DNA from 2 places in the Streptomyces sp. NBC_00775 genome. Region 2 is predicted to be linked to the other one. Evidence: riboswitches for the same ligand, from Rfam matches in the RefSeq annotation. Region 2 holds a riboswitch; the other holds the start of a gene.

Region 1 (3,399 bases), 5.9 Mb from region 2:
AGTTCGTGAAGGGGCGTGTTCAGAAGCGACATGCGGTGACTCCTCAGCCGGCGGTGAAGGCGGTGTACTCGTCGGCGGACATCAGGTCTTCCGGCTCGTCCGCGATGCGTACCTTGAACAGCCAGCCGCCCTCGAAGGGCGCGGAGTTCACCAGCGACGGGTCGTCGACCACGTCCTGGTTGGCCTCGACCACCTCGCCGTTGACCGGGGAGTACAGGTCGCTGACCGACTTGGTCGACTCCAGCTCACCGCAGGACTCGCCCGCGGTCACCGTGTCACCGACCTCCGGAAGCTGGGCGTAGACGACATCGCCGAGCGCGTTGGCCGCGAACTCGGTGATGCCGACCGTCGAGACGCCGTCCTCGGCGACCGACAGCCACTCGTGCTCCTTGCTGTAGCGCAGCTGCTGGGGGTTGCTCATGGCCTGAATTCTCCTGTACGCGGGGGAGTGCTGATGAAGGGGGGAGGGTTGGTGAGCTGGGCGGACGCGCCCAGTGTCACTTCTGACGCTTGTAGAACGGCAGAGCCACGACCTCGTACGGCTCGTGGCTGCCTCGGATGTCCACACCGACGCCGGCCGTGCCGGGCGCGCAGTGCGCGGCGTCGACGTACGCCATCGCGATCGGCTTGCCCAGCGTCGGGGAGGGCGCGCCGGAGGTGACCTCGCCGATCACCGTGCCGCCGGCGACGACCTGGTACCCGGCGCGCGGGACGCGGCGGCCCTCGGCGATCAGGCCGACGAGCACCCGGGGAGGGTTCTCGGCAGCGCGCTCGGAGGCGGCCTCCAGGGCCGTACGCCCCACGAAGTCGCCCTCCTTCTCGAACTTCACGACCCGCCCGAGCCCCGCGTCGAAGGGGGTGAGCGAGGTGCTCAGCTCGTGCCCGTACAGCGGCATGCCCGCCTCCAGGCGCAGCGTGTCACGGCAGGACAGACCGCAGGGGATGAGCCCGACGGGGGCGCCCGCGTCGGTCAGCGCCTGCCACAGCTTCTCGGCGTCGGCGGGCGCGACGAACAGCTCGAAGCCGTCCTCGCCCGTGTAGCCGGTGCGCGCGATGAGGGCCGGGACGCCCGCGACGGTGCCGGGCAGGCCCGCGTAGTACTTCAGGCCATCGAGGTCGGCGTCGGTGAGCGACTTCAGGATGCCGGGGGACTCCGGGCCCTGCACGGCGATCAACGCGTACGCGTCACGGTCGTCGCGCACGAGGGCGTCGAAGCCCTCGGCTCGCTCGGTCAGCGCGTCCAGCACCACCTGGGCGTTGGAGGCGTTGGCGACGACCATGTACTCGTGCTCCTGGAGCCGATACACGATCAGGTCGTCGAGGATGCCGCCGTCCGCCCGGCAGATCATGGTGTAGCGGGCGCGGCCCACCCCCACGGAGGCGATGTTGCCGACCAGCGCGTAGTTCAGGAGCGCGGCCGCCTGCGGGCCGGTGACCGTGATCTCGCCCATGTGCGAGAGGTCGAAGAGACCGGCCTTCGTACGGACGGCGAGGTGCTCGTCGCGCTCGGAGCCGTAGCGCAGGGGCATGTCCCAGCCTGCGAAGTCGGTCATCGTCGCGCCGAGCGAACGATGCAGGGCATCGAGCGCGGTATGACGGGGTGCGTTGCTGCTCATCGGTGGGGCTCCCAAGGCATGACGGCGAGGTCGTTCCTCCCCATCTGTCATCGGAACCTGAGAGGTTCATCACGACCCCGCGAAACGGTGGTCCTGACTTGCACCTTGGGTGGAGCCACTGGTCAGCGGCCCGCTTTTCAGATGTGCCTCGCCCGCGCGGTAACGGTGCCTGAGAGATTCAAGGGAGGGACTTGCTCCTTCGGCGTCCCAGCAGGACGTACGCAGTACGTCACTGGGAACTCTCCCGCGCGGATTCAAGCGGCCGGTATGCAGTTGGCGGGCACATCATTGCACGCGCCGTCCGATGACGGCAGTCCGCATCTGTAACCGGCCTGTGGCAGTCCGATCACCGAAACAAGAAGCGCCGCGCATTACCTTCTCTTTACACTCGACGGGGATGGGACTCCACACCCAAGGGGAGGACGATCACGGTGAACAGGACCACGGCGTACGCGACGACCTCGGGCTTGGCGCTGCCCAAGCAGCCCGGCGCCCCGGCCCAGGAGGCCTGCGGGCCGCTTCCGACGGCCGTCGTCCGCGACCTCAGGGACCGCGCGGGACACAGCCCGCACGGACTGCGCTTCGGGGCCTTCGACCTCGTCGTGATCACCGGGCTGCCCGGCAGCGGCAAGTCGACCCTGATGCGCCGGGCCGTCACGGGCGCACGGATCGACTCCCAGGACACGCGCGACCGCTGGGACGGCCGGATGGCGGCCTGGCTGCCGTACGCGGTCTACCGCCCCCTGGTCCGCCTCGCGCACTACGCGGGACTGCGCCGCGCCCTGCGCTCCGGCACCGGAGTCGTCGTGCACGACTGCGGTACGCAGGCCTGGGTGCGCCGCTGGCTCGCCCGCGAGGCCCGGCGCCGGGGCGGCGCGCTGCATCTGCTGCTGCTCGACGTCACCCCGGGCGCGGCGCTGGACGGTCAGCGCGAGCGCGGCCGCGGCGTCTCGCGGTACGCGTTCGCACGCCACCGCGGCGCGGCCACCCGGCTGCTGCGCTCCGTGGAGAAGGGCGACCTGCCCGACGGCTGCGGCTCGGCGGTCCTCATCGACCGGGAGGCGGCGGACGTGCTGCGCCGGATCGACTTCGGCGACTGAACGGGAGTACGACGCAGGGAGGTCGCACGAAAGGACGTACGGGACGGCGGCGCGAGCCCACTAACCTTGCCAGCCGGAGCACAGGTTCACAGGTTCACAGCAGGCGGTAGACAGATGGACTTCCCCGAATTCCCCGACTTCCCGGCGCCGGAGCACCCGCAGCCCCATCCGCACGGCGGATGGCCCGGCAACGAACTGGAGGAGGTGCTGTCGGCCTCCCTCGGCGTGCCCTCGGCAGGGGCCCGCATCGTCGAGGTCCTCGGCCGCAGCTTCGTCTGGGTGCCCCTGCCCAACGGCGGCGGGCCCCAGAGCGGCCCGCTCGACCTGCCCACGCTGGAGATCGAGGGCCAGGCATTCGTCCCTGTCTTCAGCTCCGAGGAGCAGTTCCGCCAGGTGACCGGCGGCCACATGTCGTACACGATCGCGCCCGCCGTGGAGTTCGCCCGCGGGCTGCCCCCGCAGGTCGGCATCGCGGTCAATCCGGACGGCGTGGTCGGCGTACCGCTGCCGCCGCTCGCCGTCGCCGAGCTGTGCCGGGCCGGGCGGACCCCGCTGGACGGGCCCGCGAGCGGCGGCCGGGTGCGGCTGTTCGAGCCCGACTGGCAGGAGGACCCGGTGGACTTCCTGTCCGCGGCCTCCGCCGAATTCGCCGAGACCGGCGTCGTCCTGACCGCCCGCCGCTG
Region 2 (3,399 bases):
GAGGCGGGCGAGGACGAGCTCGTACGGCTGCTGGGGAAAGCGCACGGGCATGGGCTTCACGCCATGGCGCTGGCGCATGACGAGCGGCCCGTGGTGGCCGAGCGGGAGACCAAGTCGGTGTCGGTCGAGGACACGTACGACGTGGACATCCATGACCGGGTGCGGGTCGGCCTGGAGGTGCAGCGGCTCGCGGACCGGTGTGTGCGGCGGCTGCGGGGGGCCGGGCTGTCCGGGCGGACCATCGTCTTGAAGGTTCGGCGGTACGACTTCTCGACGCTGACCCGGTCCGAGACACTGCGGGGGCCCACGGACGATCCGGCGGTGGTGCGGGAGGCTGCCGCGCGGCTGTTGGAGGGGGTGGACACGACCGGGGGTGTGCGGTTGCTGGGGGTAGGTGTGTCGGGGCTGGCCGATTACACGCAGGAGGATCTGTTCGCGCAGGCACGGGCGCAGGCCGAGGCCGCCGCGGGGGTATCGGCGGATCAGGAGGAGGTGGAGGAGGCGTCGGAGGTGGCCGGCGCCGAGCATGTGCCGCCTGCCGAGCGACGGTGGCCCGCGGGCCATGACGTGCGGCACGCCGAGTTCGGGCATGGGTGGGTGCAGGGGAGTGGGCTGGGCAGGGTGACTGTGCGGTTCGAGACGCCTTACTCCGAGCCGGGGCGTGTGCGGACGTTCCGTACGGATGACTCGGCGTTGGAGTTGGCGGATCCGTTGCCGTTGGTGGTGGGGGCCGTGTGCGATAGCCGTGGGGGGTGAGGTCGGTTGGGTGGTGCGGGTTGTCTGTGGCTGGTCGCGCCCACGCGGCGGAGCCGCATGATGTCAGAGCCCCGCGCCCCTTACGGGGCGCCAAAGCGGGGGTCAAGCAGTGTCATCACCCCTCGTCCGTTCCTGCCAAGTGGCCGAAATCCCGGTCCGGGGGCGGAGGCGGGGCTGCCACGTCCAGGCCGTAGTGGTGGTAGAGCTGGAGTTCCTGTTCGGGGGAGAGGTGGCGGCCGACGCCGAAGTCGGGGGCGTCCTTGATCAGGGCTCGGTCGAAGGGGATGCGCAGGGCACCCTCGACGAGTTCACTGGGCTCCAGGGGCACGAAGGCGTCCCTGCTGAACAGGCCTGTGCGTATGGCCGCCCACTCCGGGACCCCGGTCGCGTCGTCGAGGTAGACCTCGTCGATCGTGCCGATCTTGGTGCCATTGCGGTCGAACGCCTTGCGGCCGATCAGGTTGCGCGGATCGATGTCGGTCTGCACGGTCCCTCCACTTGGTCGCAACTCATCCGTAAGCACTACAAAAGAGCACATTCAGGATGGCGGCCACTCGAAGGCTTGGGTCTTGTCCTCGCTGGTAGGCTGGCAGGCGGCTGCTGACCCCGTGCGGGAGAGTCCTCCAGACTTCATCGGAGGCGCCGAAGGAGCAAATCCTCCCCGGAATCTCTCAGGCTCACGTACCGCACGGACGAGGTCACTCTGGAAAGCAGGGCGGGTGTCGATGGCACCTGCCCTCACCGACGGTGAAAACCGGGTCGTCAGCGGACGGGCCGGTGAAGCTCTCAGGTTGAGATGACAGAGGGGGAGGCCGTCGGGGTACCCGTGCCGGGGTGCCCCTCGAAGGTCGCGTCAGACCAGGAGGCCTCCGCAATGACCGCCCATCGCATTCCGCTCTCCGAGCTCGAACAGGGAATCCCCTTCGAGCAGCGCCATATCGGGCCCGATTCCGAGGCGCGGGCCAAGATGCTCGCGCAGGTCGGATACGGCTCGCTCGACGAGCTGACGGCCACCGCGGTGCCGGACGTCATCAAGAACGCCGAGGCGCTGAAGCTCCCGGGCGCGCGCACCGAGGCCGAGGTGCTGGCCGAGCTGCGCTCCCTCGCGGACCGCAACCAGGTGCTCGACCCGATGATCGGCCTCGGTTACTACGGCACCTTCACGCCGCCGGTGATCCTGCGCAACGTCATGGAGAACCCGGCCTGGTACACCGCGTACACGCCGTACCAGCCGGAGATCTCGCAGGGCCGTCTCGAGGCGCTGCTCAACTTCCAGACCGTGGTCGCCGAGCTGACCGGGCTGCCGACCTCCGGTGCCTCGCTGCTCGACGAGGGCACCGCCGCCGCCGAGGCGATGGCGCTGTCCCGGCGCATGGGCAAGAACAAGAAGGGTCTCTTCCTGGTCGACGCGGACGCGCTGCCGCAGACCATCGCCGTCATCGAGACCCGCGCCGAGCCGACCGGCGTCGAGGTCGTCGTCGCGGACCTCAGTGAGGGCATCCCGGCCGGGATCGCCGAGCGCGAGATCAACGGCGTACTCGTCCAGTACCCCGGCGCCTCCGGTGCGGTACGCGACCTCAAGGCGATCGTCGAGCAGGCGCACGCGCTGGGGGCGGTCGTCACCGTCGCCGCCGATCTGCTCGCTCTGACCCTGCTCACCTCGCCGGGCGAGCTCGACGCCGACATCGCCGTCGGTACGACGCAGCGCTTCGGTGTGCCGATGGGCTTCGGCGGGCCGCACGCCGGATACATGGCGGTGCGCGAGAAGTTCGCACGCAGCCTGCCGGGCCGGCTCGTGGGTGTGTCCGTCGACGCGGACGGGCACAAGGCGTACCGGCTCGCCCTGCAGACGCGTGAGCAGCACATCCGCCGCGAGAAGGCGACCAGCAACATCTGTACGGCTCAGGTGCTGCTCGCCGTGATGGCCGGTATGTACGCCGTCTACCACGGTCCCGAGGGCCTGAAGACCATCGCGCGGCGTACGCACCGCTACGCCACGATCCTCGCCGCGGGCCTGCGGGCGGGCGGGGTCGAGGTCGTGCACGGCGCGTACTTCGACACGCTGACCGTACGGGTGCCGGGCAAGGCCGCCGACGCCGTGGCCGCCGCGCGCGAGGGCGGGGTCAACCTGCACCTCGTCGATGCCGACCATGTGGCGATGTCCTGCGACGAGACCACCACGCGCAGGCAACTGAGCGCCGTGTGGGCCGCGTTCGGTGTCGAGGGTGATGTAGAGGCGCTGGACGCGACGGCACAGGACACACTGCCGGCCGCCCTGCTGCGCAGCGACGACTACCTCACGCACCCGGTCTTCCACCAGCACCGCTCCGAGACCGCGATGCTGCGCTACCTGCGCAAGCTCTCCGACCGCGACTACGCGCTCGACCGCGGCATGATTCCGCTGGGCTCCTGCACGATGAAGCTCAACGCGACCACGGAGATGGAGCCGGTCACCTGGCCCGAGTTCGGCCAGCTGCACCCCTTCGTGCCCGCCGAGCAGGCGCAGGGCTACCTCACGCTCATCCGTGAGCTGGAGGAGCGGCTCGCCGAGGTCACCGGGTACGACAACGTGTCGCTGCAGCCCAACGCCGGTTCGCAGGGCGAACTGGCCGGTCTGCTCGCCGTGCGCGGCTACCACCGGGC

What was found. A riboswitch is a leader RNA that binds a small molecule or an ion and turns the genes downstream of it on or off. The one in region 2 is predicted to bind glycine.
Region 1: another riboswitch for glycine. It lies ahead of gcvT (glycine cleavage system aminomethyltransferase GcvT); the one in region 2 lies ahead of gcvP (aminomethyl-transferring glycine dehydrogenase).

What each region holds. Positions count from the first base shown of each region.
Region 1 is NZ_CP108938.1:3,261,578-3,264,976, reverse strand. It holds gene glyA (serine hydroxymethyltransferase) at 1-32, opposite strand, end outside; gene gcvH (glycine cleavage system protein GcvH) at 44-421, opposite strand; gene gcvT (glycine cleavage system aminomethyltransferase GcvT) at 498-1,616, opposite strand; glycine riboswitch at 1,651-1,763, opposite strand; glycine riboswitch at 1,764-1,873, opposite strand; gene OIC96_RS14465 (AAA family ATPase) at 2,042-2,716, shown strand; gene OIC96_RS14460 (enhanced serine sensitivity protein SseB) at 2,831-3,399, shown strand, end outside.
Region 2 is NZ_CP108938.1:9,112,008-9,115,406, forward strand. It holds gene OIC96_RS40480 (DNA polymerase IV) at 1-756, shown strand, start outside; gene OIC96_RS40485 (PRC-barrel domain-containing protein) at 872-1,243, opposite strand; glycine riboswitch at 1,358-1,453, shown strand; gene gcvP (aminomethyl-transferring glycine dehydrogenase) at 1,631-3,399, shown strand, end outside.